One region of the Micromonospora sp. WMMA2032 genome, then DNA from elsewhere that is predicted to be linked to it. Evidence: riboswitches for the same ligand, from Rfam matches in the RefSeq annotation. Region 1 holds a riboswitch; each other region holds the start of a gene.
The links. A riboswitch is a leader RNA that binds a small molecule or an ion and turns the genes downstream of it on or off. The one in region 1 is predicted to bind cyclic di-AMP.
Positions count from the first base shown of each region.

Region 1 (5,312 bases):
CATGTACCAGTTCACCGCCGGCCAGGCGAGCCGCATGCTCACCGCGTGGAACGCCTACCGCGCTGCCTGACCTCACCCGCACCACACGACAGGTGCCGGTCCCGTTCTCGGACGGGGCCGGCACCTGTCGTTTCGGCAGGCGGCTCAGGCAGCCGGGCGGCGGGTGTCGAAGCCGTGCCGGCCGCGCCGGCCGTCCGCGGCGAGCGGGTCACGGCGTGCCGGCGTGGCGCCCCGCGGGTCGAGCCAGACCCGCATCTGCGGCCGGCCGGCGCCCGGCTGGGCCACCGGGTCGCGCCGGGTCAGCATCGCCACGTCGACGGTGAACTCGAACAGCCGCCAGTCACCCTGCGGCGCCGCCCGGGCGACCCGGGCCAGTCGGGCCACCGTGGCCGGATCGGTCACCGGACGGGCCCGGCCCGCCACGTAGGCCTCGTCGTCGCTCTCCTCCGGCGGGAAGGAGTGCAGCGCGTAGCGGCCGTCCCGCTCGAGGTCGCGGCGCTTCGGGGAGTCGATGACGAAGCACCAGAGCCCGTCGGCGGTGATCACCGGGGAGACCGGGTGCACCCGGGGGCCGCCGTCGGCGCGGACCGTGGCGAGGTAGCCGAAGCCCGGCCCGTACTGCTGCATCAGAAGGCGGATCTCGTCGGCGAGGCGGGGCTCGTCGGCGGCGAATTCGGACCAGGAAGCCATGCGGACATTCTATCGAACACGTGTACGAAGAAGTAGTGCGACACGCAGGTCACCCGTACCGGTCGCTATGGTGTTCCGATGCTGCTCTCCGACCGCGACCTGGTCTCCGAGATCAAGTCGGGCACGCTCGCGCTGGAGCCCTTCGAGCCCACGCTGGTGCAGCCGTCCAGCATCGACGTACGCCTGGACCGGTTGTTCCGGGTCTTCAACAACCATCTCTACACCCACATCGACCCGTCGGTGCAGCAGGACGACCTGACGTCGATGGTGGAGGTGCCGGAGGGCCAGCCCTTCGTGCTGCACCCGGGCGAGTTCGTGCTCGCCTCCACGCTGGAGGTCATCTCGCTGGGCGACCAGCTCGCCGGGCGGCTGGAGGGCAAGTCCAGTCTGGGCCGACTCGGCCTGCTGACCCACTCCACCGCCGGCTTCATCGACCCGGGCTTCTCCGGCCACGTCACGCTGGAGCTGTCCAACGTGGCGAACCTGCCGATCACGCTCTGGCCGGGGATGAAGATCGGTCAGCTCTGCATCTTCCGGCTCTCCTCGCCGGCCGAGCACCCGTACGGCTCGGCCGTCTACGGATCGCGTTACCAGGGCCAGCGCGGCCCGACGCCGAGCCGGTCCTGGCAGAGCTGGCGCACCTGGCCGACCCGCTGACGCCGAGCGCCGCTTGTTAAGAGGGGCCCCCTCCTATGCAGAATGCGTTAAGAGGGGGCCCTTCCTTACACCTCAGGCGGGGCGGCCGTAGCTGTTGATGTCGCCGTCGTCGACGCGCTTCATGGTGATCGGCTTGCCGGACTGGGAGGCGTGCACCACCCAGCCGTCGCCCACGTACATCCCCACGTGGTGCAGGTCGCCGTAGTAGAAGACCAGGTCACCGGCGCGCAGCTCGGACCGGCTGACCCGCTTCGTCACGTCGTGCTGCTGCCGGGCGTTGTGCGGCAGCGAGACCCCGGCCTTGGCCCAGGCGGCCATGGTCAGGCCGGAGCAGTCGAAGTGGTCCGGGCCGGCGGCCCCCCAGACGTAGATCTTGCCGATCTGGGCGCAGGCGAACTTGACCGCGACCCCGGCCGCGCCGCCGGGGTAGCCGGACGGGCAGGGCGCCGGGCGCAGCGGGCCGCCGCCGCCGTTGCCGTAGACCTTTAGACGTAGCTTCTGCAGTCGGGCGATCTCGCCGTCGATCTGCTTCTTCTTCGTCGCGAGCTGCGCCTCGGTGCGGCTCAGGTCGGCGACCATCTGGTCCAGCGGCCGCTTCTTGGCGGCCAGCTCGTCGCGCAGTTCGGCGACGGCACGCACCTGCTCCTGCTGGTGGTGCGCGAAGCGGTCGAGCAGCTCCAGGCCGCTGACCAGGTCGCCCGGCGAGCGGCTGCCCAGCAGGGCGTTGACGGTGGAGAGGTTGTCGCCCTTGTACGCGTCGGCGGCGAGCCCGCCGACCTGGCCGAGCGCCGCGTCCACCCGGGCCTGCAGCGGGGCGATCTGCCGGCCGAGCGCGTCGGCCTGCTTGCGCCGCACCGCGAGCTGCTCGCGTACGGCGTTGACCTGTTCGATGACCGGTTCGAGCTTGTTCCAGTCGCGGTCGATCTGGGCCTCGATCTCGGCGACCGAGGGTTCGGCGTGGGCCGCCGTGGCGCCGCCGGTCAGGACGACGGCGGTGCCGACCAGGGCGGCGAGGGCGGTGGTGAAGCGGGACCAGCGGGAACGCGGCGCGACGACGTGCCGGTCGATCGACCGGCTCGACGACGGCCGCGGGGCATGGAGTGCCACCGGGCGTCCGTACTCCTTCTTCCTGACCGCCTACCGGGTTAGCTGACGGATTCGGACGGGAAGGGAGCCGCCCTACCGCAGCTCCGCTGCGGATTCACCCCAGGTACCTGGTTCCCCGGCTCGCCCGTGGGCGACTCGGCGGTGTCGGACCGTCACCGACCGGGTTGGACGGTGAGACTGGCGGCCGACGATTCACCAGAGTAGGAGCCGTCGTTATCGATCCGCAACTCGGGACGCCGTGACACTCCGTACCGACACCTGGGTGAAGTTTTCTTTCATTAAGGATTACCTGCTGGAAAGGTATTGACCCTCGCGGGTCTGCGGAGTGAGGGTGGGGACGCAGTGACCCCCATCCCTGTCCAGGAGGTTCGATGCACCTCTCCACCCCGCCGTCGGGCGGACGGATACTGCTGGCCGCCGCCGTGGCGACCGCCACCGCGCTGGCCGTCACCGGCCCGGTGACCGCCGCGCCGGAGACGGCCGGACCCGCCACCGACCGGCAGCAGCAGTACGCCGCCGCGGCCACCGAGTACGGCGTGCCGCAGAACGTGCTGCTCGGCGTCTCCTATCTGGAGTCCCGCTGGGACACCCACCCGGGCCAGCCCAGCACCAGCGGCGGCTACGGCCCGATGCACCTGACCGACGCGGCGCACGTCCTCGCCACCCCGGGCAGCGCCCACGTCGACGAGGACGAGGACCCGCGCGGCGACGACTCCCGCCCGCTCACCCTCGACCCGGCCACCGCCGCCGCGCCGGCACGGGAGACCCCGCTGCCCCGCGCCTCGCTGCAGACGATCGACACCGCCGCGACGCTCACCGGGCTCGACGCGCAGACGCTGCGCACCGACCCGGCGGCGAACATCCGCGGTGGCGCGGCGCTGCTCGCGTCCTACCAGAAGGCACTGGGCGGGCCGGTCGGCGCCGGCACCGACGCGGCGGCCTGGTACGGCGCGGTGGCCCGCTACTCCGGCGCGGACACCGCCGACGCGGCGGCGGCCTTCGCCGACGAGGTCTACGACCAGCTCGGCCAGGGCGCGACCCGGACCACCGACGACGGGCAGCGGGTCACGCTGGCCGCCACCACCGCCCGGCCGGACCGGTCCCGGCTGGCCCGGCTCGGCCTGCGCCACGCGCAGCGGCCGGACGGCCTGGAGTGCCCGGTCCGGTTGGCCTGTGAGTGGATCCCCGCGCCGTACGAGCAGCTCAGCGCCGACCCGGGCGACTACGGCAACCACGACCTGGGCAACCGGCCGAAGCAGCAGAAGATCGAATACATCGTCATCCACGACACCGAGGGCTACTTCGGCCCCAGCGTCGACCTGGTCAAGCGGGCCGACTACCTGGGCTGGCACTACACGCTGCGCTCGGTGGACGGCTACGTCGCCCAGCACATCAAGGCCAAGGACGTCGGCTGGCACGCCGGCAACTGGTACGTCAACGCCAAGTCCATCGGCCTGGAGCACGAGGGCTTCGCCGGTCAGGGCACCTGGTACACCGAGGCGATGTACCGGGCCTCGGCCAAGCTGGTCCGCCACCTCGCGCTGAAGTTCGGCATCCCGCTCAACCGGCAGCACATCATCGGGCACGACAACGTGCCGGGCACCACCGCCGGCACGGTGAAGGGCATGCACTGGGACCCGGGCCCCTACTGGGACTGGTCGCACTACTTCGACCTGATGAAGGCGCCGTTCCGGAGCACCGGCACGGCCCGCACCGGGCTGGTCACCATCGACCCGGACTTCGCCACCAACCGGCCGGCGTTCGTCGGCTGCAACCAGCAGCCGCCGGGCGTCCCGACGCCCACCCCGCCGGCCGAGACCTGCCCGTCGCGCGGCTCCTCCGCGGTGGTCCTGCGGACCGCGCCGAGCGCGGACGCCCCGCTGGTCAACGACCTCGGGCTCCGCCCGGACGGCACGCCGGACACGATGTACATCTCCGACCACGGCGCCCGCGCCTCCGCCGGCCAGACGTACGCGGTGGCCGGGCGGCAGGGCGACTGGACGGCGATCTGGTACCTCGGCCAGAAGGCGTGGTTCCTCAACCCGGCGTCGGCGCCGACCGCGAAGTGGGCCACCGGCTTCGTGGTGACCCCGCGGCCCGGCAGGGCCACGATCCCGGTGTACGGCCGCGCCTACCCGGAGCAGGCCGCCTACCCGGACACCATCCCCTACCAGACCATCTCGCCGTTGCAGTACACGCTCGCGGCGGGCCAGCGGTACGCGGTCGGCGGGGTGCTGCCCGGCGAGTACTACCGCGCGGTCTCGTTCGACGGCTCGGCGCCGGGTGACCGGACCGTGGTGCGCGGCGAGAACCGCTACGTGCAGGTCCAGTTCGGTCACCGGATCATGTACGTGAACCTCGACGACGTGCTGGTCCTGCCATCGCCGATCGGCGCGCCACGGTAACGGCCCACCGACACGAGAAGGCCCCCGGTCCAGCTGGACCGGGGGCCTTTCCGTGGCGCGGACGGGTCAGCTGACCCGGACGAAGCCGGCGAGCGGTTGGGTGCTGATGCTCGACACCTGGACCGGTTTGCCGGTCCGGGGCGCGTGGACCATCACCCCGTTGCCGAGATAGAGCCCGACGTGGTGCAGGTCGCTGCCGAAGAAGACCAGGTCACCGGGTCTGGCCTCGGACCGGGAGACCCGACGGCCCTCGTTCCACTGGGCGCCGGTGAAGTGGGTCAGCGAGATGCCCGCCGCCTTGTAGGCGTACTGGGTCAGGCCGGAGCAGTCGAACGAGTTCGGGCCGGTGGCGCCCCACACGTACGGGTCGCCCACCTGGGCGCACGCCGTCTTGATCGCGGTACGCGCGGCGCTGCTCACCACGCCGTCGATGGCCGGGCAGCCCGCCGGACG
Region 1 covers NZ_CP024052.1:4,186,514-4,191,825, forward strand. The annotation lists gene CO540_RS19350 (zinc metalloprotease) at 1-70, shown strand, start outside; gene CO540_RS19355 (pyridoxamine 5'-phosphate oxidase family protein) at 145-690, opposite strand; gene dcd (dCTP deaminase) at 769-1,347, shown strand; gene CO540_RS19365 (NlpC/P60 family protein) at 1,420-2,454, opposite strand; cyclic di-AMP (ydaO/yuaA leader) riboswitch at 2,468-2,605, opposite strand; gene CO540_RS19370 (N-acetylmuramoyl-L-alanine amidase) at 2,826-4,859, shown strand; gene CO540_RS19375 (C40 family peptidase) at 4,926-5,312, opposite strand, start outside.

Region 2 (5,312 bases), 2.0 Mb from region 1:
CGGGCGGCCAGCGCCAGCGCCACCACGCCCCCGAGCGAGTGCCCGAGCAGCACCAGCCGGTCCCGCGGACCGAATCGCTCGGTGACCGGCCCGAGCCCTTCCACCAGGCGCTGCGCCAGGCCCGCGAAGGAGTAGCCGGACAGCGGTGGCGACCAGCCGTGGCCGGCCAGGTCGGGGGCGAGCCAGCGGCCGGGCCAGCGCCGCTCCAGCAGCGGCGCCCAGGGCAGCCACACCTCGCCGGTGGCGCCCATGCCGTGCAGGAGCACCAGGTGACGGGTCCCCGTCGTATCGCCCATACGGCGCAGTCTGCCACCGGACGGACACGACGCGCGAGAGCCGACGCCTTCCGCAACCGTGGCACCCGCCGCCGGCGCGTCCGTCACCACGGGACGCCTTCCGGAGATTCGTCGACGATCGCGCCCTCGCCGAGGGCCCGTATCCTTCACGGTCTGTTTGCCACAACGGGTAGTCGTCGGCGGGCGTGCGGGGGACGGCACACCGCCTGGGCACCTTTCTCACCGCCGGGAGACGGCCACGGGCGCGGGCCGTGCTTCGTGGGCGTTGCCCGGCCTCGGACGGAACGGACTCTGGTACGGCGTGACACACCGATGGCGTTCCACTCGCGGCGTCGGCTCACGGTGGGTGGAACGGGGTGGGTGTCTACCGGACCGGGATGCACCCATGACGTTCCACCGACGGGGCTGGCGGGCGCTGGGTGGGACGCCATGGGTGTCTCCATGGCCGGGATACACCCACGGCGTTCCACCGACGGGGCTGGCGGGCGCTGGGTGGAACGTCATGGGTGTCTCCGCGGCCGGGATGCAGCCATGACGTTCCACCGACGGGGCTGGCGGCCGCTGGGTGGAACGTCACGGGTGTCTGCGGGTGTCCGGATGCACCCGTGGGCTTTCACCCGGGCGCCTGGGATGCGGTGGGGTGTCCGGTTCGGTGGTGGTGGGCGGCACCCTGGACGCGGAATCGGCGGTGGGTCGGCGGCGCTGTAGACGGGTGAACGACCGAGCAGGCAGCGAACCCCTGAGCCGCCGCCCCGCCCCCGGGGAATGACGGCAGGCCGCCGGTCGTTACACATCATCCCGGCGCCGCGACGAGGCCCCCGCCCCGCGAGCCAACCGGACATCCCCGGCCCCGTGAGCTGACCCCCAGGCTCCACGAGCGTGCCGGGTCCCCCCCCAAGACTTCTTGAGCGCCTGACGGTGCCCACACCCCCCCCGGGTGTGTTGACCCCCGAATGGAGCCCCCTCATGAACACGATCCTGCGCAAGAGCATCCTGGGTGTTGCTGGTCTGGCCTTCACCGGTGGTGTGTTCGCCGGTCCGGTCGCCGCCCACGCCGACACCGCCCATGCCGCCGCCGGCAAGCCCGTCGCGGTCGCGTCCGTGCAGGGTGAGCAGTCGACCATCACGCTGAACGACGAGCAGCTGGCCAACGCCAAGGCGATCATCGCCGCGACGAAGAAGGCCGGCCTGCCCGAGCGGGCCGCGGTCATCTCGATCGCCACCGCCCTGCAGGAGTCGAAGCTGGAGAACCTCGGGCACCTCGGCGACAAGAATGACCACGACTCGCTGGGCCTGTTCCAGCAGCGCCCGTCGAGTGGTTGGGGCACGCCGGAGCAGATCACCGACCCCGAGTACTCGACCCTGGCGTTCCTCAAGGGCCTGAAGCAGGTCGACGGCTGGGAGAAGATGCCGCTGACCGAGGCCGCGCAGACCGTCCAGGTCTCCGCCTACCCCGACGCGTACGCGCAGTGGGAGAAGCAGGCCACCGACATCGTGGCCCAGCACTGTGGACCAAGTAAGACTGAAGGCCGGCACCCCGAACACGGGGTGCCGGCCTTCGCGTGTAGCGAGAGGCGTCAGGCGGAGTAGCCGCGCGTCGCCATCCAGTTCGCCAGGTCGATGGTGGTGACCCAGTACGAGGGCAGCGACGGGTCGGCCGAGTCGGCGATCCGGACGGTCCGGCCGTCGTTCTTGTAGCCGACCACCGCGATGTAGTGGCCGCCCGGGAACGAGTGCCAGCCGCCGTTGGTGTCGGTGGCGTCGCCGGCGACGTTGGCGACGACCGCGCGGCCGTTGCTGACCGCCGTGACCACGTCGGCCTGAAGCCGGTCCATCTGGGCCGGGGTGGCCGCGCCCGGGATCATGCGGGTCCGGTACGGGTTGCCCTTGACCTGCTGGTTGAGCACACGGGTGGTGTCCTCGGCCGAGTTGGTGCCCATCTCGGTGGTGCCGAGGGCGAGGGCGAGCGTGTCCTGGCTCCGCTCGATGCCGGTGGCGCTGAGCGCGTTGCGCACCGCGGCCGGGCCGCAGTAGTAGTAGGTGGTCTGCGCCTGGTAGTCGTAGTCGAGCACCTTGCTCGCCGGCGGCTTCGGCTTGGGCTTCGGCTTGGTGTCCGGGTCAGTGGTGGCCTTGGCCGCCGGCTTCGCCGAGGGCGAGGCGGTGGGTGCGGCGCTGGGCGAGGCGCTCGGCGACGGGACGGCGATGCGGGCCTCGCCGCGGCTGGCGGCCTCGCCGAGGCGGGAGCCGAGTTCGGCGACCGCGACGGTGTTCTCCGACCGGGACGGGGTGTCGTCGGTGGCGGCGAGGGCGACACCGGTGCCGCCGGCCAACACGAGGGCGGCGGCCGAACCGGCGATGATCTGGTACGGGCGCTCGGTGGCGAGACGCCGCAGCTGACGCTTCAGGTGGTGCTTCACGGGTTCCTCCAGGGCGTGAGCGGCACACGCCGGCCCCACGCGCGGAGGACCTCACGCGCGTTCGACGGGGCGGGACGGCCGCGGGACGGAGCGCCCGGACAGCCGGGCGCACACGGGGGATCGGGTGGGCGTCGCCGTCAGGCGAGCGCCGGCACCACCGGGCCGTGGAGGTGGGGGGACGATCGGGGGGTGGTTCGCACGAGGAATGGAACTCCTTCCGTGGCCGCCGACCGGGTTAGCTGACGGATTCGGGCGGGAAGTACGCCCTACCGCGGGCCGTGGCTCGCGGATTCACCCCGGTGTTGCTGTGGGTCCCCGGTTCGTATGCACGATTAGGCGGGTCGGTGCGGCGTCGCCGTCTGCGATCGGAAACCGCACCGGACGCGCCGACACTACCGGTGGGTACGCCTCAAGCCAAGCGCTCCCACCTGCGGAAACGTCGTCCGCGACTACGGATATCGGAACAGCCGGTTACTGACTTCACTCAATGGGGACAAGGGTTCGAGCCGACATCTGAAGGCGAAAAGCGGGCATTCGACCGGCCGACGCCCCGCAATTGTCGGGTCGGCTGACCGGTTGTGCGCCGAGCGCCCGTTTCCGGGCCGCACGTGAGCGGGCTCACCGCATTCGGGTAACGATTCGGCGGAGACCGCCACTCAGCCGACCCGGGCCGGCCGCCAGCGGGCGCCGCGCACGACGGTGGGCACCCGGACGCGGGTGGCCGACGCAGCGCGGGGGGCGGGCGACGGCCGCACCGCAGCGGCCGCCGCGTAGGTCTCGGCGGCCAGCGTCCGCGCCGCGTCGGCGGCCAGTTCCGCGTCCCGCCAGGCCTGTCGCTCCCGCTCGGCGGCCGCCTCCCAGGCCGCCCGTCGGCCGTCACGGATCGTCCGGGCCAGCACGATCTCCTGCTCGGCCGGATGGCGACGCGGGTCCCACCCGTTGCGGTGGGCCAGCACGTCCGCGAGCTGCCGGGCGGTCAGGTCACCCCGCCAGTGCGCCGCCATGGCGGCGTGGTGCAGCCAGCGCTCCCGCGCCGCGTACTCGGACGGGGTGTGTGGCGTGCGCGGCGCGGGCAGCGCGGCGGCGCCGGCCAGGCGGCGGGCGGCCGCCTCCGCCTCGTCGAAGGCCACCCAGGCCCGCTTCGCCTCGTCCTGGACGGCCAGCCACCGCTCGCGTCGTCGGCGGGCGGTCTGGGCGGCTCCGGTGGCGGCCACCGCCACCTCGTCGGCGTAGCGGGCAAGGTCCGCCCGGTGCAGCGCCTCCGCGTCGACCGGATCGGGTTCGAGGTCCGCCGCGCCGTCGCGGTCGGGACGGGCGACGAGCACGGCGAGCAGGCCGAGGGCGAGCACGAGCAGGGCCGACCAGATCGCGGCGGCCTCGGGGACGGCGGTGAGGAAGTGGTGGAGAACGGTCTGCGACATGGTCGGCACCTCACGGAGAAGACGTGGCGGGAAGGTCGCACGCCGGTCGGGGCGGGGCGCGGCCGCGGAACGGGCGCCGCCGGGCCGCCGAGGCGGGTGCGGGGTGAGGTTCGGTGGGTGCGGGGACGGGCCGGGGACGGCCCGTGTGGTCAGCGGGCGGGCGGGGCCCGGGGGCCGACCGGCGCCGGGTGCCGACCGGCCGGGACCGGCTCCCGGTGGCCGGGCCGCGCGACCGCGTGCCGGGGCGCGGGCTCCGGGACGCCGGTGGAGGGGGCCGGCCGCTCGGCGACGTCGACACGCTCCGGCCGCGCGGCGACCGGCGTGCCCGTCGGGGTACGCGACGTCAGACCGACGGCCGGACCGGCCGGCGCCGGGGCGGCCGTGGCGACCCCGGCGGGCAGCGTCGTGGCGCCGAGCGAGCAGGCGACGACCACGGCCAGGCTGGCCAGCATGCGTGCCGCCCAGCGCGCCACCCACCACACGGGACAGGTGAGCGCGATCGGAAGCACGGGTACAAATTACCGCCGATCCCACCGCCGCGCACTCTCGGTCGGCGTGTCGTGACACCACCGACCAGGGTGGACGCGCTCAGTCGGGGCGGCGCCGCCCGGCGTACTCGATCGGGGTGGGGGTGCCGCCGTCGGCGGGCGACCTCGGCGCCGGCACGGACCGCGCCGGCGCGGCGGCGGCCGACGTGGGGCGGGGCCGGCGCGGGCCGAGACGCCGCATCATCGGCACCTCCACCCAGCGGTGCAGGGCGGCGGCGAGCGCCAGGTTGAGCAGCAGGAAGCCGAGCACCGCGAGCGGGCCCCGCCACCCGGGCAGTCCGGTGCCCCAGTCGCCGGTGAGCCGCAGCACGGTCACCATGACCAGCACGTGGACCAGGTAGAAGGCGAAGGAGACCTCGCCCAGCCAGACCATCGGACGGGATCGCCAGGGGGTCCACCGGCCCCGCACGTCGGCCTGCGCCGCCGCGGTGATCACCAGCAGGTACGCCACCGCGAGCAGCGCCGCCCAGAACTCGGCCCGGACCCAGAACGCGGCGACCACCCAGGTGCCGACGAAGAGCAGGCTGGCCACGGTCAGGTCGGGGCCGCGCCAGCGGTTGCGGCGCATCAGCTCGGCGGCGGCCGCGCCCATCCAGAACTCGAAGGACCGGGTGACCGGGAAGATCTGGG
Region 2 covers NZ_CP024052.1:2,143,865-2,149,176, forward strand. The annotation lists gene CO540_RS09245 (alpha/beta fold hydrolase) at 1-296, opposite strand, end outside; gene CO540_RS09250 (hypothetical protein) at 1,263-1,886, shown strand; gene CO540_RS09255 (C39 family peptidase) at 1,874-2,713, opposite strand; cyclic di-AMP (ydaO/yuaA leader) riboswitch at 2,923-3,062, opposite strand; gene CO540_RS09260 (hypothetical protein) at 3,370-4,134, opposite strand; gene CO540_RS31190 (hypothetical protein) at 4,284-4,643, opposite strand; gene CO540_RS09270 (acyltransferase) at 4,723-5,312, opposite strand, start outside.
Region 2: another riboswitch for cyclic di-AMP. It lies ahead of CO540_RS09255 (C39 family peptidase); the one in region 1 lies ahead of CO540_RS19365 (NlpC/P60 family protein).

Region 3 (5,312 bases), 1.6 Mb from region 1:
GGCCGGCTGGCGTCCTGGACGGTGGTCGGCGACCCGGCGCAGACCGCCTGGACCGGCGACCCGCAGGAGCTGGACCGGGCCCGCGACCAGGCGCTGGGCCGGCGTAAGCGGCACCGCTACGAGCTGACCACCAACTACCGCAACTCGGCGGAGATCTTCGCGGTGGCGGCGGCGGAGATCCGCCGGCTGTATCCGGACCTGACGCTGCCCGACGCGGTGCGTTCCACCGGCGTGCCGCCGGTCGAGCGTACGGTGCCCGCCGCCGAGCTGCCGGCGAGCACCGTCGAGGCGGCCCGGGTCCTGCTGGGCGAGGTGGAGGGCACCGTCGGCGTGATCACGCCGGTGCCGCGCCGGGACGAGGTGGCCGGCTGGCTGGACGGCCTCGGCGCCGGCCGGCTCCAGGTCGTGACCAGCCTGCAGGCCAAGGGCATGGAGTACGACGGCGTGGTGCTGGTCGCGCCGAGCGAGATCCGGGCCGACCCCGGCTCGGGGGTGCGCACGCTCTACGTCGCGTTGTCCCGGGCCACCCAGCGCCTCACCACGCTCGACCCGACCGGGTGATCCACCCTCACTTGCACACATAGCGATGTGAACATACATTGGGCCTGGCCGGGGTGCGGGAGGGAAGGGTGTGTGCGTGGGCGCAGGTCATGACCACAGCGGTGCGGTGACCAACGCGGCGCACCGCCACCGGGGCCGGCTCTGGGCGGCGTTCGCGCTGCTCACCGCCCTCATGCTGGTCGAGGCGGTGGCCGCCTTCGCGACCGGTTCGCTCGCGCTGCTCTCCGACGCCGGGCACATGTTCACCGACGTGCTCGGCATCGGCATGGCGCTGGCCGCGATCACCGCCACCCGGCGCGCCACCACCGATCCGCAGCGCACGTTCGGCCTCTACCGGCTGGAGGTCCTCGCGGCGCTGGCGAACGCGGTGCTGCTCGGCGCGGTCGCGGTCTACGTCCTGGTCGAGGCGGTACGCCGGTTCGGCGACCCGCCGGAGGTGCTGGCCGGCCCGATGCTCGTGGTGGCGGTGCTCGGCCTGCTCGCCAACGTCGGCGCCTTCGCGCTGCTGCGCTCCGGGGCGCAGGAGAGCATCAACCTGCGCGGCGCGTACCTGGAGGTGCTCGGCGACCTGCTCGGCTCGCTCGGGGTGATCGGCGCCGCGCTGGTCATCGCGGTCACCGACTGGTGGTGGGCCGATCCGCTGGTGGCCGTGGCGATCGGTCTGTTCATCCTGCCCCGCACCTGGCGGCTCGGCCGGGCGGCGGTGCGCATCCTGGTGCAGGCCGCGCCGGAACACCTCCAGGTGACCGCGGTGCACGACCGACTGGCCGCCGTGCCGGGCGTTGCGGAGGTGCACGACCTGCACGTCTGGACGCTGACCTCGGGCATGGAGGTGGCCTCGGCGCACCTGACCACCGATCCCGGCGCCGAGGTCGCCACCGTGCTGGCCGCCGCCCGGGCCGCCCTGCACGAGGACTTCTCGATCGATCACGCCACGTTGCAGATCGAACCCGGAGCGTCGGCCGGAGCGTGCGGCCCGACCGAGTGGTAATTAGGGCAAACTTAAATCTCGGCCGCTATTGTGGCGTAATGCCGGCTTTGCCGGGATCACCGCTCCGGGCCACGGAGCCGACCCCGGGCAACGCCGGTAGGCTCGGTCGCGGCCACACCGCGGGGCGCCACCCCGGCGCCGGTGGAGCGGCCGTCGCCTAATCGCCCGCAGGGCGAGCCGGGGAACCACGTACGTGGGGTGCATCCGCGTCAGCGGTAGGGATCTTCCGTCCCGAACCCGTCAGCTAACCCGGTCGGCGGTTGACGGAAGGACATGTGAATGCCCCCAGTGGCACCTGTACGACGGACGGCCGCCCGGATGGCGGCCCTGCTCGTCGCGATGCTGACCCTCGGCGTCGTGACCGTGCCGGCCTCCCCCGCCGCGGCGACGTGGTCGGCCTCCCCGACCGGCCTGCGCGCCGCCCCCGGCGGTGACGACGAGGGCGGCACGCCGGAACTGCGCGCCCAGCTCGACGCGGCCAGCAAGGGCTGGCTGGAGGCCAAGGCCGCGCTGAGCCGGTCGGTGGCCCGGCAGAAGCAGCTCACCGAGCGACTCGACGCGGTCGGCGCCGAACTGGCCGTACGCGACGCCAAGGTCGGCGAGATCGCCGAGGTGGCCTACCGCACCGGCCGGATGGGCACCGCCGCGGCCCTGCTCGGCAGCAGCAGCCCGGAGGGCTTCATGGACCGGGCGGCCGCGCTGGAGCAGGTCGCCGCGCACGAGGACCGGACGCTGCGCGACCTCATCACCACCCGGGACGAGGCGACCCGGACCCGCGCCGCGCTCGACGGCGAGATCCGGGAGCAGCGCAAGCAGGTCACGGTGATGGCCAAGCGCAAGCAGCAAGCCGAGCGAGCGCTGGAGGTGGCGAACGACCGGCCGTCCGCCGGCAGCGGCGGCGTCCGGGGCACCTCGACGGCGAACGCGACGCCGGCCAAGCGCAACTCCGACGGCTCCTGGCCGGCGGAGTCGTGCAGCGTCAACGACCCGACGCCGGCCGACGGCTGCATCACCCCGCGCACCCTGCACGCGCTGCAACAGGCCAAGGCGGCCGGCTTCACCCGGTACGTCTCCTGCCACCGGCCCAGCGGGTCCGGCGAGCACCCGAAGGGACGCGCCTGCGACTTCGCCGCCCAGAAGGACGGCTTCGGCGGGGTGGCCAGCGGCGGCGACAAGACGTACGGCAACAACCTGGCCGCGTACTTCGTGCGCAACGCCGACCCGCTCGCCGTGCTCTACGTGATCTGGTTCAAGCAGATCTGGCTGCCCAGCAGCGGCTGGAAGTCGTACAGCGGCGGCAACGGCGACCCGTCCAGCGACCACACCAACCACGTGCACCTGTCGGTCTACTGAGCACTACGCTCCCCGACGTACCCCGGGTGTCGTCGCGCGGCCCACGACGCGGGCCGCGCGACGGCCGACGATCGGTGGCATGAGACGACTCTCCCCCGCCGGACGCAAGGCGCTGCTCACCGCGCACCTGGTCACCTCGCTCGGCTGGCTCGGCGCCGACCTGGGGCTGCTCGCGCTCGGCGTGGCCGGGCTGCGCGGCGCCGACCCGGAGGTCGTCTACCCCGCGGCGGCGTTGCTGGTCACCTGGCTGTTCGCGCCGCTGAGCGTCGCGGTCTGGCTGATCGGGGTGACCAGCGCGCTGCTCACCCCGTGGGGGCTGCTGCGGTGGCGGTGGGTGCTGGTGAAGTTCGTGCTCACCACCGTGATGCTCGGGCTGGTGCTGCTCCTGCTGACGCCCCGGGTCCGGCACCTCGGCGCGCTGGCCGGCGCGGCCGACGCGCACCTGCGGATCGACCTGGTGGTGCCGCCCGCCGTCTCCACCACGCTGCTGCTCGTGGCCACCGTGCTGTCCACCTGGAAGCCGTGGGGGCGGCTGCGCCCGCCCGCCCGCCGGCCGGTCCCGGCGGGGCGGGCCGGCTGAGTCAGGCCGGCCGGCCCTCCAGGGTCGCGCCCAGACGGGCCGCGAGGCCCAGGTGGGCGGCGCGGGCCTGGCGGAACGCGTAGCCGAACAGCGGGGCCGGCGCGGTGAGAGTGATCTCCACGTCGATCCGCACCACGCCGTCGGGCTCGTCGCGCAGCCGGGTGTGGTTGCGGACCGTCGTCGCCGGCTGCTGCCGGGCCACGGTGACCACCTCGTCCTCGGTGGCGACCAGCACGTCCGCCTGGTAGGTCACCGGGAAGTGCAGCGGGCCCAGCTCCAGCCGGTCGGTGATCGCATAGCTGGCCAGCGCTCCGGGCCGCGACGGCACCTGCCGGACCCGCACGATCAGCGGATGCAGCTCGCCCTGCCGGCTCAGGTCGCCGAGCAGGGCCACCGCGTCCGCCCGGGTGCACCGGGCCTGCACGGTGTAGCTGAAGCTGTCGCTGCTCTGCAACCGATCCCCCTCGCCGTCGTGGGTCGCGACGATCGTCCCGTACCGGAGCCGGGCTGGCAACGGGTCGAAGGTCCCCAGGCCGGAGGGGGGTCGAGGGCGGCGCTCAGGCGCCGGGCAGCACCTCGGGGGCGTCGTCGGCGAACCAGGGCTCGGGCGCGCCGAAGAGGCCGAGCAGACCGGTCACCCAGAGCTGCCGGTGCACGAACCGGCTCGGCTCGGTGACCACGAGCTTGACGCCGCTGACCTCGCACGTCTGGAAGCCGGCGACCATGGCGCTGATGCCGACGGAGTCGATGAACGTCACAAGCCGCATGTTGAGCTCGATCCGGGCGGGACGGGCCTTCGCGAGCACCTCGGCGATCGCTTCCCGCACCTCGTACGCGGTGTCGACGTCGATCTCCCCACGGGGCGCGATCTGGACGACACCACCCGGACGCACCGACTTCACGATCGACAGGCTCACGCGAGCACCTCCACTCGCCCGTACGGGCGCCTCATCAGTACGCGGGCCGCGACCGAGAGTATTCCTCCGACGGCCCCCGTCGCCACCCCCCGGGATGAGCAATTCGCGGAGTGGGCACACCTGGGCGAACCCAATCCGGACCTCCGGGTTCCAATTTCCCCTTCGACGCGGACCACGACCGGCCGAACGACCGGGCCGGACCGGCCGATCCGCCGACCCAGGGTAGCGGGCCCGCGCACCTCGCGCGGACACCCGGTCCCCGACACGTTCTCCACGGTTCGTCCGGTTCGCCCCGACGGCGGCCCGGGCCGCGGTCGGGACGGGTTTGGCGCGCACGCCGACGGGGCACAGCCCACGGGGAGTGAACCGTGACGCGCCGGATGAACACCGGAGTCCGAAGTGGCCGCCGGGCTTCGGCACCCGAGGAGGTAGAACGATGTTCGGATCCAGCCTGATGGACCGCCGCAGCAAGCCCGAGCGGGTCGCGGACCAGGCGTGGCAGCACCTGCTCTCCGCCGTCGGCTCCGCCGGTGACAGCGTGCGGGACGCCACCCGGGCGGCCCGTCGCAACTCCTCCGGCCTGGCCGACGACGCCACCGACCTGGTCGGCACCGCCGCCGACGAGGCGCGCCGGCGGGCCAGCCTCGCCTTCGACGCGCTCGCCGGCCGCCGGCCCGCGCTGCCCTGGACGCTGCTGATCGCCGCGGCCCTGGCCGGCGCCGCCGTCGGCTGGGCCGCCGGCACCGCCGCCCGCGCCGCCGGCAGCCGGGACCGGGTCGCCGACGAGATCGAGTTCGTCGACGTCGACCGGCCCAACTCCCCCGCCGGCCTGGACGGCTGACCGGGGCCGTACGAGCCGGCCGGTGGCCGCCCCCCGACCCCCGGGGGCGGCCACCGGCGTCTCCACCAC
Region 3 covers NZ_CP024052.1:5,805,893-5,811,204, reverse strand. The annotation lists gene CO540_RS27070 (AAA family ATPase) at 1-561, shown strand, start outside; gene CO540_RS27065 (cation diffusion facilitator family transporter) at 638-1,552, shown strand; cyclic di-AMP (ydaO/yuaA leader) riboswitch at 1,697-1,827, shown strand; gene CO540_RS27060 (hypothetical protein) at 1,832-2,905, shown strand; gene CO540_RS27055 (DUF2269 domain-containing protein) at 2,985-3,485, shown strand; gene CO540_RS27050 (SRPBCC family protein) at 3,487-3,999, opposite strand; gene CO540_RS27045 (STAS domain-containing protein) at 4,043-4,402, opposite strand; gene CO540_RS27040 (hypothetical protein) at 4,839-5,243, shown strand.
Region 3: another riboswitch for cyclic di-AMP. It lies ahead of CO540_RS27060 (hypothetical protein); the one in region 1 lies ahead of CO540_RS19365 (NlpC/P60 family protein).